DNA from 3 places in the Paeniglutamicibacter antarcticus genome. Region 1 is predicted to be linked to each of the others. Evidence: predicted binding sites of a transcription regulator. Region 1 holds the regulator's gene; each other region holds the start of a gene.
What was found. The regulator LexA, encoded in region 1, represses DNA repair genes until DNA is damaged. The targets are predictions, from matches to a motif close to TCGAACANNTGTTCGA.

Region 1 (10,528 bases):
GGTCGGACGCACCGTCGAAGTGCTGGTCACCGAACATGCAGGGCGCAAGGCAGCCCAGACCCAGCGGCTCACCGGGCGCTCCACCGATCAGCGCCTGGTTCACTTCTCTATCCCCAAAGGCGGAGAAACTCCGCGGCCAGGGGACCTGGTGACCGTGCCGGTGACCGGTTCCGCGGCCTTCCACCTAGTCTCGGACCCCGATTCGATTGGACGGTACACGGTGCGGCGTTCGGCCGCAGGTGATGCCTGGGATCGCGCGCAGGCCGATTCCTGCGGTACCGGCACGGCAGGGACCTCGGCCAAGGTCGGAGTCTCGCTGGGCATGCCTACGCTTCCGGCACGCAAGTAAGCCGCCGTCGAATGGCACTTCCGGTGATTGCCGTCCTGGGACCAACCGGAACAGGCAAGTCCGACCTCTCCATCGCCCTGGCCCAGGAACTTGGCGGGGAGATCGTCAATGCCGATGCGTTGCAGTTCTACCGAGGCATGGACATCGGCACCGCCAAGCTGCCGGTCCATGAGCGAGGTGGCATACCCCACCACCTGCTGGACATCATGGACGTGCGCCAGGAGGCGAGCGTCGCCCGTTTCCAGAAGGACGCCAGAGAGGCATTCGAGTCGATCCGTGAACGTGGCGCGGTGCCCATCCTCGTCGGCGGCTCGGGCCTGTACGTGCGTGCGGCCCTTGACGAGATCGATTTCCCTCCGACAGACGCCAACGTGCGTAGGCGGATCGAAGCGGAGGCCGCCGCAACGGGAATCGGTTCCCTCGCCGAGCGGTTGGCTGCGGTCGACCCTATTTCAGCGGCAAGGAACCTGGATGACCGGAGGCTTATCCGCGCCTTGGAAGTCCACGAAATCAGCGGCAAGCCGTTCAGTTCCTTCATGCCCCAGCGCAAATACCACTCCCCAGCCATCCAAATCGGCCTGGACATGGACCGCACCCTGCTCCATGCGCGATTGGCCTCCCGTGTGGGCACCATGGTCGAGCTCGGGCTGCTTGACGAAGTCCGCCGGCTCGATCGCGAAGGCCTGCGCGAAGGGAAGACCGCTTCGCGTGCCATCGGATATGCACAATTTCTGGCGGCTCTCGACGGGACGATGTCCTTCAAGGAAGCAACGGAAAAGACCGTCATCGCCACGCGGCAGTTTGCCCGGCGCCAAGTCACATGGTTCGGAGCCGACAAACGGGTCTCCTGGTTCAACCCCGTCTCCGACTCGATGATGCCCGGGGTCCTGGCGCGAATCAAGGAAACCGCGAAATAGCTTCGGACAATTCACGGCACGTAGAGTTGGGCACATGAGCACCACCGATCACACCATGGAACCCACCGACCTTCAATCGGCCGTAGGCAGGCTCAACTATGCCAAGGGACACGGGACGGGAAACGACTTCATCCTAGTCTCCGACCCAGAGAACCAACATGATCTTGGCCAGCGCCAGGTCGCAGCACTGTGCGACAGGCACCGGGGCATAGGCGGCGACGGACTGATTCGCGCCGTTCCCTCGGACACGCTGCCAGAGGGACGCAAGATCCTGGAAATCCGGCCCGATGCCTACTGGTTCATGGACTACCGCAACGCAGATGGAACGATCTCGGAAATGTGCGGCAACGGTGTGCGTGTCTTCGTCCATTTCCTGCTCAAGGAACAGCTCGTGGACCTGCCCGTCGGTGGCCAACTGCCCGTCGGCACGCGCGCAGGCCTCAAGGTCGTGACGCGGCTCGAAGATGGCTACGCCGTGGACATGGGCCCCTGGGAGTTCGTCCACGCACAGGCAGCCCAGGAGAACGGGTTGGATTCCATCGTGTCCACGGCCAAACTGGACAAGGCCCGCGGCGCGTTGAGCGTCTCGGTGGGCAACCCGCACACGGTGGTGGCGGTTGCCACCGCCGCGGAGCTGGACAACCTTGATCTCTCAACAGCACCGGAAGTCGAGCCGACAACCCGGAACGGCACGAATGTAGAGTACGTATTGGTCGAAGGGGCCGTGTTGGACGAAGACCGCGCCGTGCTTCGGATGCGCGTCCACGAACGCGGGGTCGGAGAAACGCTCTCCTGCGGCACGGGTGCCTGCGCCGCAGTCATCGCTACCCGGCACTGGGCCCAGGGCAATGCCGCTGGGCAATGGACGGTGCAGGTGCCGGGAGGGGAGCTGAGGGTGGGATTCGCCATCGCCGAAAGCGGCCAGGAACACGTGATTCTCAGCGGTCCGGCGGTCCTGGTTTCCCGTGGTGAGGTTCTGGGCAGCTAGAAGCGCACCGAAGCATCAGGAAGTTTCAGGACGTCCCACATGCAGGATCCGGAAGGCCTTGTCGGTTGATACCCGTTCAATGGTCCATTCCGGGGGCATCACGGTGCCCAGCCACTTCTGCAGGGAATCGGCACCCAGGTTCTTTTGCACGACCAGCCACGCATTGCCGCCCGGTGCCAAGCGGGGCAACCACAGAAGCAGCAACTCGTGCAGCGCTTCCTTGCCGATCCGGATCGGTGGATTGGACCAAATGGTGTTGTAGCTGATCAAGGGGTCAACCTCCCCGGGCAGCGCGACCACCACGTTCTTCAGCCCAAGGGACACCGCGTTGTCCCGGGTGAGCCCAAGGCTGCGTTCATTGACGTCGACCGCGTAAATTGTTGCCTCCGGTGAGGCCAGTCCCATCGAAAGTGCGATCGGTCCCCATCCGCAACCGATGTCCAGGAGGTTGCCTTGGGAATCCGGTGCCGGAACACCACGCAAAAGAACCGCGGTTCCCTTGTCGATGCGGTCAGGACTGAAGATGCCGCCGGAGGATTTCAGCCTGCGTGTGGCACCGCCCAATTCGACGCTGATGTCGCGCCGTTTCTCGGGAGTGGAAGGCTGTGCGCTGAAATAATGGTCCGGGCTCATGTTGGCAGGTTAACCGCCTGCGGGTGACAAACCCAAACTCGGCCCCCGATTCGGGCCCCCAACCGACTGTGAGATACATCAAGGCGCGCAGCCGGATGAAGTGATAGAGTTTTCCCTATGACTAAGCTGTAAGACGCACTAAACCCACGAATGTGCCGCGTCCTTCCCACCGAGCCTTTGGCTCCGTGAGGCCAAGTAGACCAACAACGGGCCATGCTGTGTACCGCCGAATAGTCACTCCTTGATTCAAGCCTCGAGGAAACCACCCCATTTTCTCGTACCCGGGCTGACAGGAAGCCTGGCAGGGCAAAGCCGGGTTCCGGAGCATACGCGTGACGTGGCCCAATACAGCCGCAGCCCATGCACCCGTGAGCGATCGCATCACCCGCGGTCCCGGACCAAGTAACCAGGGCGGACCGTCCCCGTACGGAGCCCAGCAAGGACCAACCATGCAAACACCCCACGTACCTCACCCCCAAGAAGGCCAATCCACCGGCGAAGACGCATCTGTCGGCCCGGGGCACTATTCTGGAATACAGCAAGCAAAGGGGAACATGACCAATCCACAGCCCAGCGGCCCGCAGGACAACGAGATGGACGACGCACAGCTTCAGTCCGCCATCGAACGGATCCTTGCCAGCGACGCTGCCGCAGCCAGCAAAAGCACACACTTTGGCGCTCCCGAGGATGAAGGCATCCTCGCAGGCCGTGCCCAGGCGCTGAGCAGGCTCACCGACGAGCACACCTCATTCGACGGGGACCAGGACGAACTTGAAGCCAGAAGGGGGCTTCGCCGATCGGCAAGCCTGTCCACCGAGCTCGAGGACGTCACCGAGGTTGAAAACCGGCAGCTGCGCCTCGAACGTGTGGTTTTGGCAGGCATCTGGAACGAAGGCACGGCCGAAGACGCCGAGAACTCGCTCAGGGAACTGGCGGCACTGGCCGAGACCGCAGGCTCGGAAGTCCTTGACGGCATGGTCCAACGCCGTGCAAAGCCCGATGCAAACACCTATCTAGGTTCCGGCAAGGCCATGGAACTGCGAGACATCGTTTCAGCCACCGGGGCAGACACCGTCATCATCGACACCGAACTCGCGCCCTCCCAACGTCGCGCCCTCGAAGACGTAGTCAAAGTGAAGGTCATCGACCGCACCGCCTTGATCCTTGACATCTTTGCACAGCACGCAAAAAGCCACGAGGGCCGCGCGCAGGTGGAATTGGCCCAACTCGAATACCTCCTGCCGCGCCTGCGCGGTTGGGGTGAATCGATGTCACGCCAGGCAGGTGGCCGCGTGGGCACCGCCGGTGGCGGCATCGGCTCGCGTGGTCCCGGCGAAACAAAGATCGAAATGGACCGCCGGCGCATTCGCGACCGCATGGCCAAGCTGCGCAAGGAAATCAAGGGAATGCTTCCGGCCCGGGAAACCAAGCGCGCCAATCGCAAGCGCAACATGGTTCCCTCGGTGGCCATTGCCGGATACACCAACGCCGGGAAGTCCTCGTTGCTCAACCGGCTCACCCACGCCGGGGTCCTTGTCGACAACACGCTGTTTGCGACGCTGGATCCCACCGTCAGGCAAGCCGAAACCAGCGACGGGTTGACCTACACGCTGGCGGACACCGTCGGGTTCGTGAAATCGCTGCCCACCCAACTGGTCGAGGCCTTCCGCTCCACGCTGGAGGAAGTGGCCGACGCCGATCTGATCCTGCACGTGGTGGATGCCTCGCACCCGGACCCCGAAGGCCAGATCCAGGCGGTCCGTGAGGTTTTCAACGATGTTGACGCCCGCGGCATCCCCGAGATCATCGTTTTGAACAAGGCTGACGTGGCCGATCCCTTCGTGGTGGAACGCCTGCGCCAGCACGAGCCCAACCACGTCATCGTCTCGGCACGTACCGGCGAAGGCATCGAGGAACTGCTGGCGAAAATCAGTGATGCAATTCCGCGGCCGGATGTCCAACTAGAATTGATGATTCCCTATGATCGAGGCGACGTGGTCAACAGGCTCCACGGCGCCGAGGCCGAGATCCTGGCCATCGAGCACACCGAAGTGGGAACCCGCATGATGGTCAAGGTCCGCGAAGGCTTGGCCGCAGAAGTGGAGCAATTTAGTATTCATGGCTGAGGAATCAGAGGTCATCGACCTATTGGACACCGCAGTGTCCACCATGGGCGGGCAAAACCGGCCGGGGCAACACGAAATGGCCCGACAGGTCGTGCGCGCCATGGAAAGTGGTGAACACTTGCTCGTGCAGGCAGGAACCGGCACGGGCAAGTCGATGGCCTATCTGGTTCCGGCACTTGCCCACGCTCTTGGATCGGAGAAGCCGGTGGTGATTTCCACCGCAACCCTGGCCCTGCAGGCGCAGATCGTTGGGCGCGATGTGCCTCGGCTGCTTTCCTCGCTGAAGGACAAACTGCCGCGGGAGATGGACGTCGCCCTGGTCAAGGGCCGTTCCAACTACGTGTGCCAGTACAAGCTCGGGGGCGGGTACCCCGACGATGACGAAGGCGCATTGTTTTCGATGGACTCCGGCACCCCCGTTGCTGGTGGCTCAAGCGATGGGCCCAACTCCGCGTTGGGCCAGGAAGTGGTGCGGCTCCGGGAATGGGCAGAGCGCACCAACACCGGGGACCGGGACGACATCAGCCCCGGAGTCAGTGACAAGGCCTGGCGCCAGGTCTCGGTCAGCGCCATGGACTGCCTGGGTGCGCAAAAGTGTCCCATGGCCGCCGAGTGCTTCAGCGAGTTGGCTCGTTCCCGGGCAGCGGACGCCGACGTGGTGATCACCAATCACGCAATGCTGGCCGTCTCGGCCTTCGAAGGCCTCGCAGTACTGCCGGATTTCGACACCGTCATCATTGACGAAGCCCACGAGCTGCAGGACAGGGTGACCAGTTCGGTGACGCGGCCCCTGTCGGTGACCATGGTCCAGACAGCAGCCTCGGCCGCGCGCAAGCACTGCTCGGTCAGCGTCGACGCGCTGAACCAGGGGGCCAAGGCACTGGCCCGGTCCCTCGAAGGCGTTCCCACCGGACTCATGGCCAAGGGACTGAACGAGGAACAGCAATCGGCGCTCAACCAGATCTCCGAGGCCGCGCGGGTGGTGCTCTCCGATTCCAAGGCCGAAGCCAATGCACCGGCTGACGGCGGTCGCCAGATGGCACGCTCCCAGGTGATGTACCTGGTGGAGCAATGCAACAAGATGCTTGAGATGACCGAGGAGCGCGAAGTCATCTGGGCCTCCAGGCCCGGCCATTTCTCTGCGGGGGAGGGATACGTGCAACCTGACGAGTCCACCCAGCCGACCCTGAACGTGGCCCCGCTCTCGGTGGCCGGAAAGCTTCGGGAGGGCCTCTTCGACGGCCGTACCGTGATTCTCACCAGTGCAACACTGGCCATCGGCGCGGCCTTCGAGCCGGTTGCGGGCACCTTGGGGCTGGTCGGGGACGGGGCGCCGACCTGGAACGGTGTCGATGTGGGAAGCCCCTTTAACTATCCCAAGCAAGGCATCTTGTATGTCGCCAAGCACCTGCCCAAACCAGGGCGCCAGATGTCGCAAGAAACACTATGCGAGATCGAGGATTTGATCAACGCCTCCGGCGGAGGGGCGCTGGCACTGTTCACTTCGCGCCGGGCGGCCGAGGATGCCGCCGAGATCCTGCGGGCGCGGCTGGATATCCCAATCCTGTGCCAGGGCGAATCGAGCATGAAGGCCCTTGTCGACCAGTTCTCCGCCGAGCCGGACACCTGCTTGTTTGGCACGATGACGTTGTGGCAGGGAGTGGACGTGCCCGGCAACGCCTGCCGGTTGGTCATCATCGACAAAATACCCTTCCCGCGCCCCGATGACCCGCTGTCCTCGGCACGCAGCCGTGATGTCGCCAAGCACGGTGGCAACGGGTTCATGGCAGTGGCCGCGAGCCACGCTGCTGTGCGTCTGGCGCAGGGGGCGGGACGTCTGATCCGCTCGGTAAATGACAAGGGCGTGGTCGCCGTGCTTGATTCACGTTTGGCCACCGAGCGGTACGGAACATTCCTGCGGGCGTCGTTGCCGCCACTGTGGGCCACCCCCGACAAACCCACGGTTATTGCGGCCCTTGAAAGGCTCGCCGAAGGCTAGGTTGGTCTTGCCATCTCCTGCTTCGTGGAGGACGTACGCCCCTGAGGAGCGAAATACCAGAGGGCCGGTCAAGTTGACCGGCCCTCTGGTATTTGCGGGGGGATGTGTTCCTGGGTGCGTTCCTAGATCGAACGCATGACCGATACGACCTTGCCCATCACCGTGGCGGAATCGCCCAGGATCGGTTCGTAGCGGGAGTTCTGAGGCAAGAGCCATGTATGGCCGTCCCGCTGCCGGAAAGTCTTTACTGTGGCCTCGTCATCGAGAAGTGCCGCGACGATGTCTCCGTTGATTGCTGTAGGTTGGCGCCTGACAACCACCCAGTCGCCATCGCAAATGGCGGCGTCAATCATCGAATCTCCGCTGACTTTGAGCATAAAAAGTTCTCCGTGTCCCACCAACTGGCGCGGGAGGGCGAAAACGTCTTCCACAGCCTGGTCGGCGAGGATTGGTCCACCGGCGGCGATGCGCCCTACCAATGGCACCATCGCGGTGTCCGCAGAGGTTGTCAGCTCGGAGACGTTCATTCCGTTCGCTGCCTTGAGCTCCGTACCGCCCTCTACCAACTGCAGCTTTGATTCTCCCTTGAGCTGGAGCGGAAGCAGGATCTCCATGGCGCGGGGCCGACGTGGATCGCGGCGGATATAGCCGAGCTTCTCGAGTTGGCTGAGCTGGTGGGTCACGCTCGAAAGGCTCGCGAGCCCAACGGCATCCCCGATTTCCCGCATCGACGGCGGGTAGCCATTGGTACTTACGGAACGTTGGATGGTCTCGAGGACCTTTTTCTGGCGAATCGTCAGACTCTTCGCGTCGCGTCGAGGGGTTCGTTCTTCGGTCGTCATTGTCAGTGCCTCATCCCGATCATCGCGGGGTGCCCGCGCGTGCCGCAAATTGTAGGTGTGTGTTGATGTAGTAAATACATCGCTTCACGACTCCAAGCTTAGTAGATAAAGACACTACTTTCAAAGATTTGTTCGAACATATATGGACACGTGTCGTCGAAAGGTGCTAGAAATAACCTACGCACTACGAACATATCTTCGAAAGATTTGTACTAATAACAGTCTCCTGTTCGAGTCTGGGCCACATGCCCTCGTCGAACAAGTGAATTCAGAGGAAAGGCAAAGACATGGCAAGCACTGCTCTCTCGGCCCCGCTCCACCTAATTACGTCCCCCGACTACATCCCTGCTCCGCGTTCAGCACAGGGAAACGAATCCGACCTCGCTCCTTTGCGACTTACCCGCCGCGGCAAGTTCGTGATTATTGGACTACCAATCTTTCTTATCAGCGTCGTGGCATTGATGCTCCTGGGCGTATTCCTGTCACCCGCGAATGCCTCGGACGTGAACCCGGTTGGCGTTGACGCCTTAAGCGTCACCGTCATCGAGGGGGACACCCTCTGGGGATTGGCTCGTGAATTTGCCCCGCAGCTCGAACCCCGCGATGCCGTGCAGCAGATCGGTGATCTGAACAACCTCAACAGCTCGGTACTGCAGCCGGGAGCGGAACTCTTCGTTCCCATCGGAAGCTGAAGATTGTTAACCCAAAGGGTGCGGAACTACGCTGCACCTCCGCATTGCTAACGGATTATGACCCTTGGTGCCGGCGCTGATTCTTGGAGGGCGGGAAGCCACCGTAGACTTGAGCGGTGAATGAACGGCTAAATCGCCTGGCAAATCTGCCCCTGCGAGAGAATCTCCAAGGTCTCAAACCCTACGGTGCACCACAAATTGACGTACCCATCCAGCTGAACGTCAATGAAAACACTCATCCGCTTCCCGCCGAGGTCCATCGGGCGATTGTGGAAGAAGTCTCTGCAGCGGCCGTTGGCCTGAATCGTTACCCCGACCGTGAGTTCACCGAACTACGCGAGCGACTGGCCGCTTACCTTGGCCACGGACTGGAAGCGGACAATGTCTGGGCGGCCAACGGCTCCAACGAGGTCCTCCAGCAAATACTGCAGGCCTTCGGAGGTCCAGGACGCACCGTCATGGGATTCCCTCCCACTTACTCCATGTATCCGCTGCTGGCTTCCGGAACCGACACCACCTACGTGGCCGGGGTTCGCACCGAGTGCTACGGGCTTTCCGCAGCCGACGCCGCGGTCCAGGTACGCGAGACTGCGCCGAACATCGTCATGCTGTGCTCACCGAACAACCCAACCGGCACTGCGCTGGGTCTGGATGTCGTTGAGGCCGTCTACGAAGCCGGGGAAGCAAGCCACGCGATCGTGATCGTGGACGAGGCCTACGCGGAATTCGCCCATACGGGAACGGCCTCGGCGCTCTCGCTGCTGCCGGGGCGTGAGCGGCTGATAGTTTCGCGCACCATGTCCAAGGCCTTTGCCTTGGCCGGTGCCCGCCTGGGCTACCTTGCCGCAGCGCCTGAAGTCACCGACGCCATTCGGCTGGTCCGCCTGCCGTACCACCTCTCGGCGATCACCCAGGCAACAGCGAACGCCGCGTTGAAACACGTCGATGCACTGCTGGCCAACGTCGAGGCAATCAAGGTCCAACGTGACCGTATCGTCAACGAACTGACCCGCATGGGGCTGGAGCCAGCTTCCAGCGACTCCAATTTCGTCTTCTTCGGCGGACTTGCGAACCCCAAGGCCATTTGGGAAGGCCTGTTGGAAGCGGGGGTCATCATCCGCGATGTAGGGATTCCGGGCCACCTGCGGGTCACCGCTGGCACCGAGGCCGAGACCACCGCGTTCCTGGTTCGTCTCGAGGAACTGCTCCATCAGGGTCCTCACACGCTCTAGGGCTAAACTTGACACAGTGGCGCTAACCGCCGGCACGGAGGATTCCACCTCCAGAACCCGGGACCCATCGCAGTCACTGTCCGCCATCCCCACTCTCAACGCCTGATCCAAAGGAATGTGCATGTCTGCCGAACTACTCACGGGTCGTCGCGCTCGCCTCGAACGCGTCACCAGCGAGTCCTCCGTCTTTGTCGAACTCGATCTGGACGGCACCGGCCGCTCCGAAATCAGCACCAGCGTCCCGTTCTACGACCACATGCTGACCGCGCTGTCGAAGCACTCGCTGATCGACCTCACCGTGCGTGCTACCGGCGACGTCCACATCGACGCCCACCACACCGTCGAAGACGTAGCCATCACCATTGGCGAGGTGCTGCGCACAGCACTGGGCAACAAAGCCGGGATCCGCCGCTTCGGCGAAGCCACCGTCCCGCTGGACGAAGCGCTGGCCAACGCCGTCGTTGATATCTCCGGCCGGCCCTACCTGGTGCACGGCGGGGAACCCGCAGGTCAGGAGTACCACCTCATCGGCGGACACTTCACCGGTTCGCTGACCCGCCACATCTTTGAATCGCTGACTCTTCACGCACAGATCTGCCTGCACATGACAGTGATCGCCGGCCGCGACCCGCACCACATCGTCGAGGCCCAGTTCAAGGCCCTTGCCCGGGCGTTGCGCCAGGCAGTGGAACCGGACCCGCGCATCGGCGATGCCATTCCTTCCACCAAGGGCGCGCTGTAGATGGCAGC
Region 2 (10,528 bases), on a different contig from region 1:
GACGCTATGTAATGGCCAAGGCAATTGGGGACCTGGTGGCCGAGGCGGAGGCAGAAGCCGATGCGAACCTTGAACTGCGCCAGTCGTGGAACGTTGCCCCGACCACAGATGTGCCGATCGTTTTGGAGAGGCTCATCGAGGGGGAGCTGCACCGGCAGGTACACGTGGCCAAGTGGGGGCTTGTCCCGGGGTGGGCCAAGGACCCGGCCGTTGGTGTGCGCGCCTTCAATGCCCGCAGCGAAACCGTGACCGAGAAGCCGACATTCCGTTCCGCGGTGAAGGTCCGGCGCTGTGCGGTGCCTGTCCAGGGGTACTACGAGTGGTTGGCGGGGGAGAATCCCAAGGCCAAGAAGCGTCCCTTCTACGTGCATCCGACCGATGAATCACTGATCTTCTTCGCCGGGCTCTACGAGTGGTGGAAGGACCCGTCCAAGGAGGACGGGGACCCGGAGCAGTGGCTGCTTTCCACCACGATCCTCACCGGCCCGTCCCCGGGGCCGGACGCGGATTCAGAAGTGTTGCAGCAGCTTCACGGGTTGCATGACCGCTTGCCGATACCCCTATCGAAGGAATCGATAGAGCAGTGGTTGGATCCCGGTGAGAAAAATGCGGCCTGGCTGGTGGAGATGGTCCGCGCCGGTGCCCAGGAAGTTGCCGCCGGCTGGGACTTGCGTGAGGTGGATCCCGCTGTCGGCAACGTCCGGAACAACGGGCCCGAACTTATCGAGCCGCACTCCGGTCTTTTCTAGATTTCTCCATCGGGCTGGTTCAGTGGGATGTGGCACTGAAGCTTTCTCAGGCTCCGGACGCTTCGAACCGTCTTGATCTTGGTCATCCATGTCGATGCCGCTGGCGGGGATCGCATGGGTTTGGTGGCAGGAAGGCGAAGATTCTGCCGCGCATTGTCGATTCCGCATGCGACGAGCCAAGCCGCCCCGATAGTCAGGCACCACATGAGCAGGACTGCCGTGAGCGTGGGATCAAGTCCGAAGGAGCCCAGGAATCCTCCGGCGCCAAAAAACAGGGAGACCGTCAGCACGATAACAACGCCGGTCGATAGCCGCGAATAGCCTCTCACTCGCCGCTGTGCCATGCCCAGGAGGGTTTGTACGTGCTGGTTGTTCCGCTCAGCAATCTTTCGCCGCAGGTCAACTGCATCGTTCTTGCTGGTGGCAAGATCTGCTTCGAGATCCAGGATCCTTTGCTCGGACTGTGGCATGTTTTTCTGGGTCTGCGTGCGCGCCTGTCGATTCCGGGCGAACCGGTCTTGGGTTTTCTGGTCGTTGAAAGTTCCGTTGATCGCATTCGCAACAGCAGTCGGTGTAACGAAGGAGGCTCTCGCTGCTCTGTCCGCTAGCGAAACATCATCAGCGTGGCCAACCGCCGTGACTATAGGTAGTTCAGCACAGATGATGAGTTCTGCGACTTTTCTGCTTTCGAAGGCCTGCATGCCCGACCAGTGGCCGCCACCGCGCAAGAGGACCACTAGGGTGTGTCCGTCTTCTTTGGCGTCTCGAACGATCTGGCGGAATCGCGACCCGGCATCTTCTTGGTGCCAGTTGATGCTTTGGTGGGTGATGTGCAGGGCTTTATTGAGCCGGTTCCCCAACTCATGTTGTAAGTCGTTCCTGCCTTGGGACCTCTCTGGCCCTATGACTGTTAGGCGCTCCAGCCGTCCCACGCTAAACGGAAGGCCATTGTTTGCCCGCCAGTGGACAGTCGAACGAGGAGCGCCGAATCGAGAATGGTCAGGATGTTCAATCATCAAGGATGCCAAATCCTCCACGAGGCCACGCTGAAAAACACCGGTGGGGAGGAACCCCTCACGAATACGTGTGACCGTTAGCTGGAGCGTGTTCTGCCATATTTGGGGTTCAGCATCAACCATAAGTTCCATGCCATCGATTAAGGCTTCGGCGAGTGAAGGTCCCCGGCGGGTCAGAAACGCGTTTATTATCGTAGCGTTCTTAGCAGAAATCCAGCAGGACGTGTAGACAACTTTTCCCGAATCCACATCTTTGGTGAGCAGATCGAAGGTCCAGGACCTATGTTTGCTAGGCCTTGGGTTCTTGCATTCTCCGGTGACCCAATACCGCTGTTTGGCACACAACGATCGGATCTCCTCGCTGAGTTCTGCTGCAGAAATTGTCTGTACTGGGAATTGCTCTGATGTCCTCATGGCCGGGTCCTCTCGCCGGGTGGCTGGTACTGAACGATGCGAGTGTTCGGATGACGTTATCGGAGGCCTGAGACGGATTGGGATTTCCAGCAACGGTCTATGGCTCTTGGGTGGATCAGGTACAAAACAAATGATCCATGAATTTGAGCCAGAGAGGTTTTCCTCGGGTACTTTGCGGCGATCATTCTTTTGCGGGACCGCTGCTTACTAAAGTATCGGGGGTGCATGGACACAGGCCACCAGGCCAGCAATAATCATGAGGCAGTGGGGGAACGATCGTGGCTTTCGTTGCTATTGATACCAATTCCGGGATGTTCCTGACCAGCGTGGTAGCCGTTGCCGTTGGGCCTTGCTGTCGGGGTAGGATCCTTCGCTGCCGAAGGACGGCTTTGTCTCCCAGACACAGCAAAGGTGGGGAGTATGGATTTGGGCCCGTTCGGCAGCCGAAGGCGAGGGGATGCAGGCATTGCTCACCAAGGGGACGCTACCGATATAACTCCTCAGCACCGATGATGCAGACGAGTTCTTTGAGTAGGTTGCGGCTACTGGAGCCGAGACCTGGCACGGATTTCTTGGTCAAGGCCAGCAGGGTTTCCCAGCGCTGAACCAAACCCCCACGACAAACATCAGCGGGCCCGTATCGCCATGGATGGCGATACGGGCCCGCTACCCGGTGAATTCTTTTCCTACTTGATCGGCGGAATCGGTCCGAGTGGAGCTGGCTGGGCTGGTGAAAAAGGGTCATGCGGATCGGGACCCGGCTCCGGCGACGGATCATGAGGTGGCCCGGGCGGAGCCGGGGGAACGCGGTCGGGTTCGGCAGGAGGCTCTGGAGGTTGCGGAATGGTCATCTTCACTCACTTCTTCCGATAGTGGATGGACGCCCAGTGTATGGCTCTCGGGGCGGTAGGTGGAAGCCCCCTTCACACGGCGGCGGTGTACCTCGTGCGATGCTTGAAGCATGGATCTGGAGATTTCACCGACGCTCACGATTCCGGCCTCGGAACTTGACTGGCGGTTCTCGCGCTCGTCCGGACCGGGCGGGCAACACGTCAACACCTCGGACAGCCGGGTTGAGTTGTCATGGTCCGTTACCGACTCGCGTGTACTGACCGCCGAGCAACGCCAGCGCCTGCTCTTGCGGATGAAATCCCGCCTTGTTGCAGGGGTTTTGACCGTTGCCGCCTCCGAACAACGCTCCCAGCTGCGAAACCGGGAAACCGCGCTGGCCAAGCTCGCCGACATGGTGCGCTCCGCGCTTGCGCCGGACGGGCCGCGCCGACGTGCGACGAAGCCGACCAAGGGTTCCCAGAGGCGGCGCCTGGCAGCCAAGTCCCAACGTTCGGCCACCAAGGTGCGGCGACAGCGGCCATCGGCCGAATAACCACTTCGGGATCCACCCAGGCTGTTGAAGAAACGCGTTTTCGCGTAGGCCAGGAGAACGACGCAGTGGCAGGGACAACCAAAGTCGCCGCAAGTTGGACGGACCCCGCGGGCAAGGCCGTTTGCTGGGGCCAGAAACGGTGGCAGGATGTCTATACCAGCGGGTAAGCTGCCAAATCGTTGCGCCACTGCGCGCCCAAGGGGAGGACCCACCATCAAGAAAGACCTGAACGATGCCGCGGACGCCGTCGAGAAGGCCTCGAACTCACGCGTCTTCGTTGCGACTGCCCGGACCGGCTTCGCGGTCAGCGGCGTTTTGCACGTGCTGATCGGTGTCATCGCCATCCAGCTTGCCTTCGGGGAGTCCAAGGATGCGGACAAGGGTGGCGCGATGTCCCAACTCTCGGCCCAACCGGCAGGCTCCGTACTGTTATGGGTGGGTGCGGCGGCATGCCTTGCCCTGGGTTTGTGGCAGCTCAGTGAAGTGGTCTTTGGCTATCGCGAGCTGGAGAAAAAGAAGAAGCTGGGCCGCAAGCTCTCCGCGGCCGGCCAGGGGGCGGTGTTTTTTGCCCTGGCATTCTGGTTCGCGTCTTATGCCGTGGGTAAACGCAAGGAGAGCAGCGAATCGAGCAGCGGGACCTCAGCCAAGATCATGGAGATGCCGGGGGGATCGGTGATCTTGCTGCTGGTGGGAGTGGGTATCTCAGTGACCGGCGTGGTTTTTGTTATCAGGGGCATCATGCGGTCCTTTGCCAAGGTGCTGAGCTTGCCGGCCTCTAGGCCGTTGAGGCGCGGAACCTTGGTCCTGGGCGTTGTTGGCTATGTGGCCAAGGGTGCGTCTCTGGCTCTGGTCGGGGTCTTGGTCATCGTTACCACGCTACAATCGGACCCGGAGAAATCCACCGGCCTGGACGGTGCGCTCAAGGCAGTGCGCGAGCAACCATATGGAGTCTATCTGTTGACCGCCGTCGGAATCGGGCTGGGGTGCTACGGGCTGTACATGATCGCCAAGTCCCGGTTCGTGAAGATGAAGTGATGTGTGCTCCGGGGACAGTGCCCGGCGCGCGCAGAGTAGGGGTGGAACCGGCTGGCACCCCGCGGAGGGGCTAGCGTGGGCAACATGACTGATGAAACATCGAATTCGGACCAAAATGAGCAAATCGAGAACAACCTGACGCCCAACACCGATGAGCGCAAGGTGAGTAAGAGGCAGCTGGCCAGGTGGAAGGGCGAGGGCGGGGCGTTGCCCGCCGACTTCGATCCGGATACGGCCAAGGACGACTCCGAGCAGTAACGGCAGCAAGTTTTCCGGTGTGCAGGGCCAGCAGCCCTGCACACCGTTTTTACAGGTGCCTGAGGTAGCGCCCCGGCATGTTCATGAAGGATCGCCAGTTGGACACCAGGTCCAGGTCGTCCCATTGACTGCGGCGCAGGCCCCTCGGACCGACCTCGTAGATATTGGCCCCGGGAAGGGATGCGAGCAGCGGCGAGTGCGTGGACATGATCACCTGCGAGCCCCCCGCCGCCAAGAGGTCCTTCAGAATCCCCACCAAGGCCAGAGAACCGGAGAAGGAGAGCGCTGATTCGGGCTCGTCAAGCACCCACAGGCCGCCTTCGCGGAACTTGTCGATGATGAGCTCGAGAAACGACTCCCCGTGGCTCATGGTGTGGAAGTCCGGCTCCACCTGCCGCATTGACGGGTTCTCTTCCAGATAGGTGTAGAAGCTGTGCATGGTTTCGGCGCGCAGGAAGTATCCGCGACGGCTGGCGCCGATGTTCCGCAGCAGTTGGAGGTGATGTTCAAGGCCGGACTCGGTGACCCGGGTGCTGTGTTGCGCCCCGGTGGAACCTCCCTCCGGGGAGAGCCCGTAGCTCATCGCGATGGCCTCAACGAGCGTTGACTTCCCCGAACCGTTTTCTCCCACCAGGATGGTGGCCGGCCCGAAGTCCATGCCTTCGTCCAAGAGCTGGAGCACCGGCGGGAGCGTCTGGGGCCATTGGTCCCGTGGAGCGCAATGCAGCGCATGTTCGGTGACTCGGCGGATCGGCAGGTTGGAGAGCTTCATGGGCGCCGGCGCAGCGGCAATGCGAAGGTGCAGCAATGTTGGAGGCTAGACACCGGTGACGGTCCCGTCCTCGTCGATGGCGAAGGCCGGGTTGTGCACGAAGTCCCAACGGAAGCCGTCGGGGTCAGCTACGCAGGCGCTGGTGCCGCTCCATTCCCTGGTGGTCGGTGCACCGATCGAGGTGGCGCCCGCGGCCAGGGCGCGTGTGTACAGGACGCCGACCTCCTTGGCGCTGGAGGTGTTGTGCCCCAGGGAAACCGGTGGCGCCAGCGGACCGTGCCCGACATCCCCGTATTCGCCGGGCATTGATTCAACGTGCCACAATGCGAGCATCAGTCCGGGGCCGGCTTGGAGGAACAGGATCTCGCCGGGGATGAAGTTGATTTCGCGAAACCCCAGTCCGGTGACGTAGAAATCACGTGACTGCTGGACATCGCGCACCCCCAAGGTCAGTGCGGTGATCGTAGGAGCAGTGTTCAAGGTCATGGTTTCAAGCATAAGCCCACGTGAAAACGCGTCAATGGGAACCTCCAGCAACTAACTGTCGTACATGCGTCCTAATCTCATCTTGTGTAGAACATAGTTTCTAATAAAATGGTTGGATGCATGGGCTCACCCCACGGCCGTCTTCACCCCATGGACGGGGACAAGGCGGTGCCTGGGGGTGGCCGTGCGACGGGAAGGTGGCGAAGGAATGGGAATCTTTACCCAGTCGATCGAAGTTGACTGCACGCCAGCGGGCGTGCCGATCCGCATGCGCTGGCAGGGTCGCGAATACAAGTTGGCGGCCGAGCCGGTTCGCTGGTTCGAGAGGCGAAACTGGTGGAAAGAGGAGTTGCGTGCCGAGCGCGGGCGCGGCCCCGGGCTTGTGGACTACGAGGTGTGGCAGTTGCAGGTCAAGCTCGCCGGGCTGGGGCCCATGCGCACCTTCGAGGTGTCCCGCCAGGTCGAGACCGGACGCTGGCGCATCATTCGCATGCCCCAAGCCTATCTGGAAAGTGCGTAGGGGCATGGGCGGGGGAGGCGATTGGACGATCGTGGACCATGGCCGTTGCCCAGCCCAGGTGCAAGGCTGGGAGCAAGCGCCTGAACCGAGGGCGCGAGGGACTCGAACATGGGAGTGCTCTGATGGAAAAAGTATTCGATGCCGCAATCATCGGCATGGGCCCCGGCGGCGAAGTTGTTGCCGACAGGCTGCTCACTGCCGGCAAGAAGGTTGTCATCTTCGAGGCCGAGCTCATTGGCGGTGAATGCGCCTACTGGGCCTGCGTTCCCTCCAAGACCATCCTGCGCGGCCCCGAGGTAAACGTTGAGGCCAACAGGGTTGCCGGGGCCTCGGCGGGCGCCTTGGACTGGGAGAAGGCCAAGGGGTACCGCGACTACATGGCCAGGCACCTCGATGACAGTGCGCAGGAACAGGGGTATGCCCGACGAGGGGCAACCGTGGTGCGTGCCCGGGCGACCATCACCGGCCCCGGGAGCGTGGGTGCCAACGGGCAGGAGTACTTGGCACACCACGTCGTCATTGCCAGCGGCACCGAACCGTTCATCCCGGAATTTCCGGGCGTCGGGGAAATCACCGCCTGGGGCACCCGCGAGGTTTACACGCTCAAGACGCTGCCGCGGTCCGTGGCGATTGTCGGGGGCAGTGCGGTGGCGTTGGAGACAGCGTTCTTCCTGGCCGGCTTCGGGGTGGAGGTCACTGTGCTGAACCGAAGTGCCAGGCTGCTGGGCCGTGAGGAGCCAGAGGTCTCGGCGCTCGCGGAAGAGTACCTGCGCGAACTGGGTGTCAAGGTGCTGACCAACAGCTCGGTGGCCAGCGGACGACGCGGGGGTGGCGGATCCAGCGTCCTGGTGTTGGTGGAGGGCGGAGAGATCGCTGTGGACGCCCTTGTCTTCGCCACCGGGCGAACCCCGCGCACCCATGGATTGGACGTAGCCCGGGCCGGGGCAACCCTTGACGGGCGAGGCAACGTGCGTGTGGATGAGCATTGCTGGGCGGAGGAAGGGCTCTGGGCCGTCGGGGATGCAACCGGGATCATGCCCTTCACCCATGTGGCCAAGTACCAAGGAAGCATCGTGGCCGACTCCATCCTGGGCAGGGATCGCACCGCAAGTTATGACGGGATCCCGCGCGTGGTGTTCAGCAGCCCGGAAATCGCCGCAGTCGGCCTGACCCGAGAGGCGGCCGAGGAGCGTGGAATCGATGCGGTGGCAGTTCGGGTCAACCTGCCGGAGGCAATCGTCAAGCCGTGGACCCATGAACAGGCCCCGCGAGGGGACATGGGCATCCTGGTTGACAGGCACCAGCGGATGCTGATTGGTGCCTGGGCCATTGCCCCGCAAGCCAGCGAGTGGATCCACCAAGCGTCCATGGCCATCAGGGGACGCGTCCCGCTGAAGGTGTTGCGCGACATGGTGCCGCAGTTCCCCAGCTACTCCGAGGCCTATCTCGTGGCCCTTGAAAAACTCCTCACCGACGAAGGTATATAAATCCTTGCCGGTGGGAATCCTCACCTCCGGGCTTCCCGTTGCAGGTCAGGGGCGGGAGGTCGCAAGCTTTTCCTTGAAGCCGGTGGCGGGGATGGCCAAATGGCTTGATTCGAACACATATTCTAATAGAATGAATCAACCCCTCCACGGAGCCGCACAAACCAGGGCACCGGGAAACCACGGCACCAAGGTAAGGTCCGGATGCGCTGCCCATGCAGGGGGGATGGGAAGGGCGCGAGACATCATAGAGGGAGCGAACCGCCATCATGGCACCACCGAATGATGGGCAAAAGAGAACCGGGGCAGGCGCATGAGCTTCACCCACCTGCATGTGGCCTCCGCCTTCAGCGCACACTACGGTGTTTCCTGGCCCAAGGACCTCGTCGCCGCGGCGCTCGCCGACGGGGCTGACGCTCTGGCGCTCACGGACCGCGACGGTCTCTACGGAAGCGTTAAGCACCTCAAGGCCTGCATCGAAAACGGCATCGATCCCATCCTCGGAGTCGATCTGGCCATCCTCGAGCCCACACCGGGACGCGCGGCATCTGGCAAGCTGGCTCCGATGCGCACGGCAGGGCGCCTCGTGGTACTGGCCAAGGGACACAGCAACGGAGCCGGGTACGCTGCCCTCTGCCACCTGGTCACCGCCGCACACCAACCAGCCACAAACGCCGGAGCGGCCAAGGGGCAATCTGGGATCACCCGCGAGGAACTGGCCAGCCACGCACTGGGCCGCGACGGGGAGGCACTGCTCACCGTCCTGCTGGGACCAGGCTCAGACATCGGCCTGGCAACCGGGCACCGCGACTACGCCAAGGCCCGCACATTGTTGCGTAGCTGGCGCACCCTGCTGGGGCACAGCGCGCTACGGGTGGAAATCACCACACACCTGAACAGTCCGGGAGAGAGACTCAGCACCGCACACGCAATCCGCATGCTGCGCTGCGCCACGTCAGTGGGCATCGCCCCGGTGCTGACCAACGCCGTGCGGTACACGGACCCCGACGGGGCGGCAACCGCTGATGTGCTGGACTCCGCACGGGCACTGAGCTCCCTGTCGACCCTCAATGACATCCAACCCAACGGGCAGGGCTGGCTCAAGCCAGCAGAACATATGCACCACCTCGCCACGGAAATAGGGCGTTCCGCTTCCGAGACTTCCTTGGGGCCCACATTGCTGCGCAACACCGCGGCGCTCGCCGACTGGGCACGCCTGGACCCGGTGGCCGACACCGGGTGGGGGATCCCCGTGGTGCCCGAAGCCCACATCATCGGGATCACCGCAGCACCGGATGCCGAACTTGCCGCACGCGCCGAGGCAGGTATCACCCGCCTGATCCCCGCCGAGGCGAACAACCCCCTGATGCGCCAGCGCCTGGAGATGGAACTATCCACCATCTCCGACCTCGGCTTCGCCCCCTATTTCCTCACCGTCGCCGAGGTCAGCTCCATGATCACGGACATGGGTATACGCTCCGCCGCCCGCGGCTCGGGCGCCTCCTCGTTGGTGAACTACCTCATCGGCATCAGCCAGGTGAACCCATTGGCACACGACTTGCTCTTCGAGCGCTTCCTCTCCCGGGACCGTGCCACCTTGCCCGACATTGACATCGACGTCGAATCCGCCCAACGCCACAACATCTACCAAAGGATCTTCGAACGCTTCGGCGCCGAACGCGTCAGCCTCATGAGCATGCAAAACGGCTACCGCGCCAGGGGAGCGGTACGCGACGCCGGGGCGGCACTGGGCATGGAGGAGCAAGACATCGATGTGATCGCCAAGCAACTCTGGCGTTTCTCCGCCTCGTCCTTCCGCGAAGCCCTGGAGGAAAAACCCGAACTTGCACCCTTCGCCGACCGGCTCGGCACCGAAAAACAGCTCGACCTGCTCGTGGACCTCACCGAGCGCCTCGATCGGCTTCCTCGCCACATCTCCATGCACCCCTGCGGGGTCATCCTCTCCGACGCCGGGCTGCTGCACCGGACCCCCGTCGAGCCCAGCGGGCTCACCTTGCCCATGAGCCAGTTCGACAAACACGACATGGACCCCATGGGCATGCTCAAGCTCGATGTGCTGGGGGTACGCATGCAATCGGCCATCACCTACGCGTTGGAGGAAATCATCCGCATCCACCCCGACGCGGCCTCCGTGGCCAAGGCAGGGGGACACCGGGCAGGGGTGCCCGGGCAGATACCGGACTACATCGGCCCCACCGGGGCCATAGACCTCGCCCTGGTTCCGCTGGATGACGAACCTACCTTCGAACTCATCCGTTCCACCCACACCCTGGGATGCTTCCAGATCGAATCCCCGGGACAGCGCGAACTCATCGGCAAGCTCGCCCCGCGCGAATTCAACGACCTCATCATCGACATCTCCCTTTTCCGCCCCGGGCCCATGCAGTCG
Region 3 (10,528 bases), on a different contig from region 1:
CATGGTGCCCAAGAGCTTGCGCGAGTATTCACTGGACAGATCCGTGATCTGTGAGTTCAGCGCACGCAGTTCCTGCTTGCGCTTTTCGTCGAGTTCGGCACCTGCTGCACGGAAGGTACGCAGCGTCTCGGACACCAGTCGTGCGTCTTCGCCGGTGAGCGCTCGGGCATCCAGGGCGGACAGGCGCGCGAAAAGTGCCTCATCCAGGTGGATGGCATCCTGGTGGCCGGAAACCAGCGACTGGATTTCCGGGTCGATCTCGCGCAGCTCATCAGTGGCGTGGGCGGAGAACACCGTCCAGTAGGCCATCACGGTGCGGCGCAGCAGCTGGCCGCACCGTTCCACGGCTACAAACGTGTTCTCGAATGTCGGGGCATCGGTGTTTTGCGCGATCGCACCAAGCTCCTCGAGGTGCTGATCCACCCCCTGCCCGATGGCATCCAGGTAGTGGGCTGCCTCCAGGGCTGAATAATCTGGGAATTCAAACGGCAAGGTGCTTGGCTCAAGCAACGGATTAGGCATGTCCTTAACCCTGTCACAAGCCCGCAGTGCTGTCCGTTTCCCGCGCCGTATTCCCGGCAGCGAGGTTAGGCTCATAACCATGACTGAACGAATTGCGCAAGGATTTTTTGCTGCCAGGGGTATTGCCTTCGCCGCAGCACTGCTTCTTAGCACCTTGCTTGCTGCCTGCGCGCCGGTGGACGGTCCTCCGCCATCGGCAAGCTCCGGTGCTGTGGGCAGCTCCGCGGCTTCGGCCGCCCCGAGCCAGGACTCATCGAGGACCCCGAGCGAACCGACCGAGAGCGCCAGCAAAGCCTCCGCTGGGCCCAAGGACGCACAGTGCCCCGGGGATGAATGCATCGAGGTCGCCGTGGCAGGGGACATCCTGCTGCATCCTGCATTGTGGGACCAGGCCGAGGCAGACGGGGCGGGAAGCCTGGACTTTGACCCGCTGCTGGCTGGCATCGCTCCCTACCTGGACCAAAGCGACCTTGCCCTGTGCAACCTTGAAACCCCGGTGGCGCCCAAGGGCGGGCCATACGCCGGATACCCGATGTTCAACGTCCCGCCGCAAATCATTGAGGCACTGGAGAAGGCAGGCTACGACGGCTGCACCACGGCGAGCAACCACTCGATGGACGGGGGAGTCCCCGGGGTCAAACGCACACTGGACGCGCTGGATGGGGCAGGTATGTTCCACACCGGTTCCTACCGCAGCGCAGTCGAAGCCGAAAAGCCATTGCTCGCACCGGTGGGAAGTGCGAAGATAGCCATCATTGCCGGCACGTACTCGCTGAACGGCATGAAGGAAGACGCTCCGTGGCGCGTCGATGACCTCGAGAAGTCCTCGTTGCTGGCGCGGGCCAAGGCCGCACGAGCCGCCGGCGCGGACATCGTGATGGCAGCGATCCATGACGGAGCCGAGTACACCAGCAGCCCCACGGCCGCCCAGCTCAAGTTGTACCGGGCGTTGGCGGAGAGCGGGGAATTCGACTTCATCTATTCGCACCACACGCACTCGGTGCTGCCGGTTGAAAAACACGAAGGCACCTGGATCGTCTACGGTTTGGGAAACTCGGTGGCGAAGCACGCGACCAAGACGGTGCTGAACACCGAGGGGCTGACGGTGAAAATGCAATTTGTTCGTACCGGGGAGACCTGGGAGCCCGGGAACCTGGTGTGGGCTGCCCACACCATCAAAGCGGCCCCGCTGCGTTGGTGTGCCTTGCCTTCGGCATCGAACCAGCCGTGCACCACCGGATCCAAGGACGCAGCCTCGCTGCAACGCACCACCGAGACCGTGAACTCCATGAACGCCAAGGAAAACGGCGCGAAGATGTGGACACTTCCCGGGCAGTGACCCGGCATTGCGCGGGCTAACCGTCATAAAAATATCAGTGCCGCTCACGCAGGGTTTATTCTAGGCTGTCCGCGTGCTCCATCTCAGTTAGCCAGGGACACTCGATCCTTTATCACCTGAGCAGGAAGTGATCCACCGTGGTACTACAAATTGGGGTTCTTGCCCTGCAGGGGGATGTCAACGAACATCGCCGGGCCCTTGAATCACTAGGTGCAGTTGCCCAGCCGGTGAAGGTGGCCGATGAGCTGGCAGGACTCGACGGGCTGGTTATCCCGGGAGGTGAATCAACGGTGATTGACAAGCTGGCCCGGTTCTCCGGGCTCGACGGGGTCATTAGGGCCAAGATCGCCCAGGGGTTCCCGGTCTATGGTTCATGCGCCGGAATGATCATGCTGGCCGACACCATTGCCGATCCTGCCACCAATCTCAAGGGCGACCCCCAGCAAAGTTTCGGGGGAATCGATATGGTGGTCAAGCGCAACGCCTTCGGCAGACAAATCGATTCGTTCGAAGTGGACCTGGATTTCAAGGGACTTGACGTCCTTCCCAGCCAGGATCCAGACCAGGCGGCCAAACCGGTTCGCGCCGCTTTCATCCGGGCACCCTGGGTGAGCAGCGTGGGAGAAAGAGTAGAGGTATTGGCCACGATCCCCGCCGGAAACACGCCCTTGGGCGGTGATGGGGTTCGGTTGGCTAGAATTGTCGCAGTACGTTCGGGGAAATTGCTGGCGACCTCCTTCCATCCAGAGGTGGGCGGGGAACGCCGTATCCACGAACTTTTCATTCAGATGATCAGAGGAGACGCGTAAGCATGTCGGGCCACTCCAAATGGGCAACCACAAAACACAAGAAGGCCATCCTGGACAGCAGGCGCGCCAAATCGTTCGCCAAGCTGATCAAGAACATCGAGGTCGCGGCCCGCGCCGGCGGCGCCGACATGGCCGGGAACCCGGGCCTTGAGGTCGCGGTCTCCAAGGCCAAGAAGACCTCGGTACCCGCCGACAACATCGACCGCGCCGTTAAGCGCGGCGCCGGTCTGACCGGCGAAGTCATCGACTACACCGAGATCATCTACGAGGCCCGCGGACCGCAGGGCTCGGCGCTTCTCGTGGAATGCCTGACGGACAACAAGAACCGCGCTGCTTCAGAGGTGCGCCTGGCGATCAACCGCAACGGCGGCACGGTTGCGGACCCCGGCTCTGTGGCGTACATGTTTGCCCGCCAGGGAGTTGTCGGGCTGCCGAAGAAGGACCTCACCGAGGATGACGTGCTCATGGCGGTGCTCGATGCTGGGGCCGACGAAATAAAGGAGGCCGGGGAGAACTTCGAGATCCACAGCGAACCGACCGACCTGCGCGCCGTCGTCAGTGCACTCGAGGAAGCCGGGATCGAATACGAGACCGATGAAATCGAATTCGTTCCCTCGCTGCACGTACAGCTCGATGCCGCCTCGGCCCGCAAGTTCCTTAAGCTTGCCGATGCATTGGAAGAGCTCGACGACGTGCAGAACGTCTACTCCAACGCCGACATCAGTGCCGAGGTCATGGCAGAACTCGAAGAGGACTAGTCCACTTCCATGGCATTGAGAGTGGTGGGTGTCGACCCCGGACTGACCCGTTGCGGGCTGGCCGTGGTCGACGTCGAACCCAACCGCCGGGCCACGCTCGTCGATGTCACGGTGGTGGGAACCGATCCCGGAACCCCGCTTGACCAACGGTTGTTGGCCATCGCCGATGGCATCGACGCGTGGCTCGATGAGCACAAGCCCGACGTCGTTGCCCTGGAGCGGGTCTTCAGCCAGCTGAACGTCAGCACGGTGATGGGCACCGCCCAGGCCTCGGGCGTGGTGATCGTTTCCGCGGCACGCAGAAACATCCCGGTGGCATTGCATACGCCCACTGAGGTCAAGGCTGCGGTGACTGGATCGGGCTCGGCGAACAAGAACGCCGTGGGCAAGATGGTTGCCAAGATCCTGCGCCTGGATGAGCCGCCGTCCCCGGCCGATGCCGCCGACGCGGCAGCCCTGGCCATCACCCATGGCTGGCGCGGAGCGGCGTTCGGCGCTGCAGGGGCAGCCGCTTCCGCCTCCGCACCCCGGCCCGCCGGAGGATCCTCTGGATTGACACCGGCCCAGCGCGCATGGATCGCTGCCGAGGCCAAGGCGCGTTCGGCGAAGGTGCGTTAGCCCGCCGGCTCGCGGTGCCCCGGGATCCGGTGGCGGCGCGTCCGCAAACCTGCCCGCAGAAGCTGTAAGCTGTTCGTAGATATATTCGCATGGCTTGCGTGCTCGATGAGCCTCGCACGCCCAGCCCGGCACCACGGAGGACATCCCAGATGATCAGTACGCTGCGAGGCACGCCGCAACAAGTCAACCTGAACAGTGCGGTCATCGAGGTCGGAGGCTTCGGCATGTTGATCCAGGCGAGCCCTGCGACGCTGGCCGACCTGCAGGTGGACCGCGAGGCTTTGATCCACACTTCCATGGTGGTCCGCGAGGATTCCATGACGCTTTTCGGTTTCGCCAGCGCCGATGAACGCGAAGTCTTCGAGGTGCTCACCGGGGTTTCGGGCATCGGCCCGCGCACCGGCCTGGCGATTCTTTCGGTCCACAGCCCAGAGGAGGTGCGCATCGCCGCCAGCACCAAGGACACCAAGGCCTTCACCAAGGTCTCGGGCATCGGACCCAAGGGAGCCCAGCGTATCGTGCTGGAACTTTCCGGAAAGCTTACCCCCACCGGCGCCCCCGTCCCGGCAGGAAGCACGGCCGCTTCCTCATGGGAGCCTCAGGTCATCGAGGCGCTCACCGGATTGGGCTGGACAGAAAAAGACGCACTCAAGGCCCTTGAAGCCCTGGCTAAGAACGAACCGCAGTTGGTCGCCACCGGCAGCGTGCCGGAAATCCTTCGGGCGGTGCTGCGTTCGTTGGGACGCGGGAACCGGCCCGGAAACTAGGAGTAGGACATGACAGATACCGGTGCGTTGACGAATGCCGGCTCCGAGCCCGAGGAGCGGGTACTCGAGGCAACCCTGCGCCCGAAGAACCTCGATGACTTCGTGGGCCAAGGGCGGGTTCGCCAGCAGCTTTCGCTGGTCCTTGAAGCCTCGAAGATCCGCGAACGCACCGCGGACCATGTGCTGCTCTCGGGCCCCCCGGGCTTGGGAAAGACCACCCTGTCGATGATCATTGCCGCGGAAATGAACGCGCCCTTGCGCATCAGCTCCGGTCCGGCCATCCAACATGCAGGGGACTTGGCAGCGATCCTCTCCTCGCTCACCGAAGGCGAGGTGCTCTTCCTGGACGAGATTCACAGGATGAGCCGTCCGGCAGAGGAAATGCTCTACATGGCCATGGAGGATTTCCGCGTTGACATCATCGTGGGCAAGGGGGCCGGTGCCACCGCCATCCCCTTGGAGATCCCGCCCTTCACCCTTGTTGGTGCCACCACGCGTGCCGGTCTGCTCCCGGGCCCGCTGCGTGACAGGTTCGGTTTCACCGGACACCTGGAGTTCTACAGCGTGGAGGAACTCGAGCTGGTCTTGCGCCGCTCGGCGATGATGCTCTCCCTGAAGGTCAACTCCGCCGCCTTTTTCGAGATCGCCTCCCGCTCGCGTGGCACCCCCCGCATCGCCAACCGGCTCTTGCGCCGGGTGCGCGACTGGGCACTGGTGAACCGGCTCGAGAGCATCGACGCGCGCGCCGCGTCCGCGGCCCTGGAGATGTATGAGGTCGACGCCCGCGGTTTGGATAGGCTCGACCGTGGTGTATTGCATGCGTTGTGCACGAAGTTCGGCGGGGGGCCGGTTGGTCTTTCGACCCTGGCCATCGCTGTCGGGGAGGAGACGGAGACCGTGGAAACCGTCGCCGAGCCTTTCCTTGTCCGGGAAGGGTTGTTGGGGCGGACCCCCCGCGGTCGTATCGCTACGGCTGCAGCATGGAAGCACCTGGGCCTTCGCATGCCGGCGGATGCCGTTTTTGCCGGCGGTGCCGGCTTTGAGCTCGACGACGAGGACGAGGATTAGCCCTGAGCGAACGCCTCAGGGTGTCACCGCCGGGGATTCAAGGCAGATTGGCAGGCTAAATCCCGCCGATGGGCAGGGTTTGCCGGGCAACTGCCTATAGGATGGATGAGCCCACCGGCTGCGCTATAACGATGCCGCGCGCCGTTGACATTGACTGAGAAACAGGTATTTACAAGTGACGGAAAATCTATTGGCCCAACCCGCTACCGGCGGAGGTGGTGGTTTTGACCCGACCATCCTGCTCATGCTTGCCGCTTTCGGCTTGCTGATCTTCATGATGATGCGCGGCCGCAAGAAGGCAGCCAAGGCCCAGGAACAGGTCCGATCCAATCTGGCCGTCGGCGCCGAGGTGATGACCCAGTTCGGTCTTTTCGGCACCATTGCCAGCATCGACACCGACGAGAACAAGATTGTCCTGGAAGTCTCCCCGGGCAGCTTCGTCACCGTGCACTCCCAGGTTGTTGCCAAGGTCGTTGCCCCCGAGACCCCCTCCATGGAGATCCCCGACGATGCTTCGTCGTTGACCTCCGCATCGGTTGAGAGCGCTGAAGAAGTGCAGGGCAACGAGGGTGAAACCCCCGAAGAGACACTGCGCCGCCTCAAAAACGAGGAAAACGGCCCCAAGGCCTAGACACGGCTCTTTCACGCCCGGCAACGGGCAGTGAGCACCAGCCGGATTATTGCATGCCCCTGCTTGCGGACGCATGACCGGTTGGCCATTGACCTTCATCAAGCGGCCCGGAGCGCACCGTACCACGCCCATTGCGCGTTGGGTGGGACGTGCTCCGGGTTTTCCGCGGAATCTTCGTCCCCTTCATGGGAGACGGAACAACCAGAAAGCCCCACGATGTCATCTACTGGTCCGATCAAGCAGGCACGAAAATCCCTGCTGTGGCTCGGCGTTATCTTCCTTATTTCCGCCGTGATCCTGATTACCGGAGTGCTGAGCGGGAAGGCGGCGTTCTCGCCCAAGCTGGCTCTCGACCTTGAGGGCGGTACGCAAATGATCCTGGCACCACGGGTGCAGGGCGGTGCCGCTGCGACGCAGGAGCAACTGGACCAGGCCGTGGAGATCATCCGCCAGCGCGTGGACGGAACAGGTGTCTCCGAAGCGGAGATCACCACACAGTCGGGGCGCAACGTCGTTGTTTCGATGCCAGGTGTCCCCGATGCCCGCACCCGTGAACTGATCCAGGCCTCGGCCAACATGGAGTTCCGCCCGGTGATCCTGTCAGGGCCGTTCACCGCGGTTCCCGAGGGGGAGCGCCTTCCCAAGGCGGATCTGCCAAAGCCGACCGGTGAGCCGGAGAACGCCTCGGACACGAACTGGATCGACGCAAAGCTCTACAAGCAGTTCGAGAGCTATGACTGCCCCTCCGAACTCGGCCAGGGCGCCGAGGAAACCCATGACTCGGCCAAGCCGATGATCTCCTGCGACCCCGATGTCGGGGCGAAGTACATCCTGGGCCCCGTCGAGGTCCCCGGAGCCGACATCTCCGATGCGTCATTCGGGATGTCCCGCGGCCAACAGGGCGCAGTGACCGGGCAGTGGGGCGTGAACATCGAGTTCAACTCCGCCGGCAAGGCTTCCTTCGCGGAGGTCACCCAGCGCCTGGTTACTCTTCAGGGCAGCCAGAACCAGTTCGCGATCGTGCTTGACGGCACCGTGATCTCCGCTCCTACCACCAACTCGGTGATCCCGGACGGGCGAGCCGAAATCACCGGTAACTTCACCGAGCAGAGCGCAAAGGCACTGGCCGACCAGCTGAAGTTCGGCGCACTGCCGATCAGCTTCGAAATCCAGTCCGAGCAGCAGATTTCCGCGACCCTGGGTTCCGACCAGTTGCGCAGCGGCCTGATCGCAGGCGTGATCGGCCTGTTCCTGGTCGCCGTCTACTCGATCTTCCAATACCGCCTGCTGGGACTGGTCACCATCGTCTCGCTGCTGGTCTCGGGTGTGCTGACCTACCTTGCACTGGTGTTGCTGGGGTGGTCGATGAACTACCGGCTCTCGCTGGCCGGTGTTGCCGGTTTGATCGTGTCCATCGGGCTGATCGCCGACTCGTTCATCGTCTACTTCGAACGCATCCGTGACGAGCTTCGTGACGGTCGCCCGTTGCCCTCCGCTGTTGAGATCGGTTGGAAGCGCGCCAAACGCACCATCCTTGCGGCCAAGGCCGTTAACATCCTCGCTGCGATCGTGCTGTACATCGTTGCCGTGGGCAACGTTCGTGGCTTCGCCTTCACCCTCGGGTTGACGGCCGTTGTCGATATCATTGTCGTCTACCTGCTCACCCACCCGATCCTGCAGATCATCTCCAAGACCAAGTTCTTCGGTGAAGGCCACCGCTTTTCCGGTCTTGACCCGTCGTTGCTCGGTGTCGTCCCGCTATACCAGGGCGCCGGCAAGGTCCGCAGCTTCAGCACGGAGGCCGAGGCAGCACGCGGGAAGAAGAACGCAAAGGCAGCAAGCGAGGCCGAACGCCGGCAGACCATTGCCGAGCGACGCAAGGCCGCGGTAGGTACCGCGGCGCCGAGAAAGCAAGACGAACGTGCGGATAAGGATTCTTCAAATGGCTAGTCTCGCAACGTGGGGCAATGAGCTCTACACCGGAAAGCGGTCCTACCCGTTTACCGGAAAGCGCAAAACCTGGTTCGTCGTTGCGGCGGTCCTTGTCCTTCTTTCCATCCTGGTTCCCGTGGTCAAGGGCGGGTTCAACCTCGGCATTGAGTTCCGCGGCGGATCCGAGTTCACCATTTCCAAGGTCGACCACGTCGATATCGCCGTCGGGGAACAAGCCGTGGTTGATATCGCGCCAGACCACCACCCACGCGTGACCAACATTGCCCCGAACACCATGCGCGTGCAGACGGACAAGCTCAGCGATGACCAGACGCTGTCCGCCGCGGAGGCCCTGGCATCTGCCTACGGTGTCACCAAGGCCGAAGTCACCTCGACGTTCGTGGGCCCGACCTGGGGCGCGGACGTTTCCAAGCAGGCGCTGATCGGGCTTGTGGTGTTCGTGGTGCTCGTCGCGCTGCTGATGGCCATCTACTTCCGGACGTGGAAGATGTCCCTTGCCGCGATCATCGGGCTGCTTTCTGTGGTGGTCATCACCGCGGGCGTCTATGCGCTCTCGGGTTTCGAGGTCACGCCGTCCGCGATTATCGGCTTCCTGACGATCCTGAGCTACTCGCTTTATGACACGGTGGTTGTCTTTGACAAGATCCGTGAAAACACGGCCGGTTTCACCGAGCAACACAAGCGCACCTTCGAGGAACTGGTGAATCTGGGCATCAACCAGACCTTGGTGCGCTCGATCAACACCTCGGTGGTTGCCGTGCTTCCGGTGGCCTCGATCCTGTTCATTGGCTCCTACCTGCTGGGTGCCGGCACGTTGAAGGACCTGTCGCTGGCATTGTTCATCGGCATCATCGTCGGCACCCTGGCAACGATCTTCACCCAGGCACCGCTGTACTCGTGGCTGCGCCACAACGACGCCGATGTCCTGGCCCACAACAAGAAGATCGAGCAGGGCCGATTGGCCAACGCCTAGACCCGCACTGCTGGCGGTCCGTGGATCGGCACAACGACGGCGGGGTACCGGAGGTTGACTCCGGTACCCCGCCGTCGTTCGTCGCTCCCGCAGTGCTATAACCTAGCAAGAGGACACAGGACGTTAATTCGTTGCCAGAGGCACGCCCGGGGTTTGCGCCCGGGGCGGATGCAGCAAACCCCTTAAGCGGGTACGGCAATCGCCACCACAACGGAGCCCGATTGAGAGGAGGCATCTGATGGCGGAGAACAACGGTGCCATGGTGCCAGGGGCTCCGAATCCCGCAGCCAAGCTCGGTACGATTTCGAGGCTGGTTCGTCTGGCGGGGCGCGGCAGCACGGCACAGCCACCGACCCTCGAGCCATTGCTGCGCACGGTGCGTGCGCAGAACCCCAAGGCCGATATCGATCTGCTGGCCCGGGCCTATGCCGTGGCCGAACGCTGCCACGAGGGCCAGAAGCGCAAGAGCGGGGATCCCTACATCACCCACCCGGTGGCGGTGGCCACCATCCTTGCCGAGATGGGCATGACCGGTGCCATCCTGGCCGCCGCACTGTTGCATGACACCGTCGAGGACACCGAGTACTCATTGGAGCAGCTCACCAAGGAATTCGGCGACGAGATCGCCAAGCTCGTCGACGGGGTCACCAAGCTCGACAAGGTCCAGTTCGGCGAGGCCGCGCAGGCCGAGACCGTGCGCAAGATGGTTATCGCAATGTCAAAGGACATCCGGGTGCTGCTGATCAAGCTTGCTGATCGCCTGCATAACGCACGCACCTGGCGCTACGTCTCCCCGGAATCCAGTGCCAAGAAGGCTCGCGAAACCCTGGAGATCTTTGCCCCGCTGGCCCACCGCTTGGGCATGAACACCGTGAAGTGGGAGCTGGAGGACCTGTCCTTTGCCGCTCTGCACCCCAAGGTGTATGAGGAAATCGTGCGCATGGTGGGGGAGCGGACCCCCGAGCGCGAGAAGTATCTCTCCACGGTGCGCGGCGCCATCTCCGAGGACATTGCCGCCGCGCGGCTCAAGGCCACTGTCAGCGGCCGGCCCAAGCACTACTACTCGATCTACCAAAAGATGATCGTGCGC

Region 2: a site for LexA is predicted at 8,231-8,246, ahead of ABEA12_RS18120 (DNA polymerase III subunit alpha). Genes of this name have one in related genera too.
Region 3: a site for LexA is predicted at 4,120-4,135, ahead of ruvA (Holliday junction branch migration protein RuvA). Genes of this name have one in related genera too.

Annotation. Positions count from the first base shown of each region.
Region 1 covers NZ_BAABLK010000091.1:50,706-61,233, reverse strand. Annotated here, with positions in the region: gene miaB (tRNA (N6-isopentenyl adenosine(37)-C2)-methylthiotransferase MiaB) at 1-349, shown strand, start outside; gene miaA (tRNA (adenosine(37)-N6)-dimethylallyltransferase MiaA) at 361-1,266, shown strand; gene dapF (diaminopimelate epimerase) at 1,301-2,254, shown strand; gene ABEA12_RS17145 (class I SAM-dependent methyltransferase) at 2,270-2,887, opposite strand; gene hflX (GTPase HflX) at 3,481-5,013, shown strand; gene ABEA12_RS17135 (ATP-dependent DNA helicase) at 5,006-7,012, shown strand; gene lexA (transcriptional repressor LexA) at 7,135-7,854, opposite strand; gene ABEA12_RS17125 (LysM peptidoglycan-binding domain-containing protein) at 8,142-8,546, shown strand; gene ABEA12_RS17120 (histidinol-phosphate transaminase) at 8,663-9,778, shown strand; gene hisB (imidazoleglycerol-phosphate dehydratase HisB) at 9,900-10,520, shown strand; gene hisH (imidazole glycerol phosphate synthase subunit HisH) at 10,521-10,528, shown strand, end outside.
Region 2 covers NZ_BAABLK010000094.1:12,223-22,750, reverse strand. Annotated here, with positions in the region: gene ABEA12_RS18165 (SOS response-associated peptidase) at 1-749, shown strand, start outside; gene ABEA12_RS18160 (exodeoxyribonuclease VII large subunit) at 746-2,179, opposite strand; gene arfB (alternative ribosome rescue aminoacyl-tRNA hydrolase ArfB) at 3,141-3,563, shown strand; gene ABEA12_RS18150 (DUF1206 domain-containing protein) at 3,711-4,598, shown strand; gene ABEA12_RS18145 (hypothetical protein) at 4,683-4,856, shown strand; gene ABEA12_RS18140 (AAA family ATPase) at 4,906-5,628, opposite strand; gene ABEA12_RS18135 (VOC family protein) at 5,674-6,114, opposite strand; gene ABEA12_RS18130 (hypothetical protein) at 6,323-6,634, shown strand; gene ABEA12_RS18125 (dihydrolipoyl dehydrogenase family protein) at 6,757-8,121, shown strand; gene ABEA12_RS18120 (DNA polymerase III subunit alpha) at 8,432-10,528, shown strand, end outside.
Region 3 covers NZ_BAABLK010000023.1:101,739-112,266, reverse strand. Annotated here, with positions in the region: gene ABEA12_RS07125 (M3 family metallopeptidase) at 1-522, opposite strand, end outside; gene ABEA12_RS07120 (CapA family protein) at 602-1,861, shown strand; gene pdxT (pyridoxal 5'-phosphate synthase glutaminase subunit PdxT) at 1,999-2,670, shown strand; gene ABEA12_RS07110 (YebC/PmpR family DNA-binding transcriptional regulator) at 2,673-3,428, shown strand; gene ruvC (crossover junction endodeoxyribonuclease RuvC) at 3,438-4,046, shown strand; gene ruvA (Holliday junction branch migration protein RuvA) at 4,196-4,813, shown strand; gene ruvB (Holliday junction branch migration DNA helicase RuvB) at 4,823-5,881, shown strand; gene yajC (preprotein translocase subunit YajC) at 6,072-6,512, shown strand; gene secD (protein translocase subunit SecD) at 6,729-8,462, shown strand; gene secF (protein translocase subunit SecF) at 8,455-9,438, shown strand; gene ABEA12_RS07075 (RelA/SpoT family protein) at 9,677-10,528, shown strand, end outside.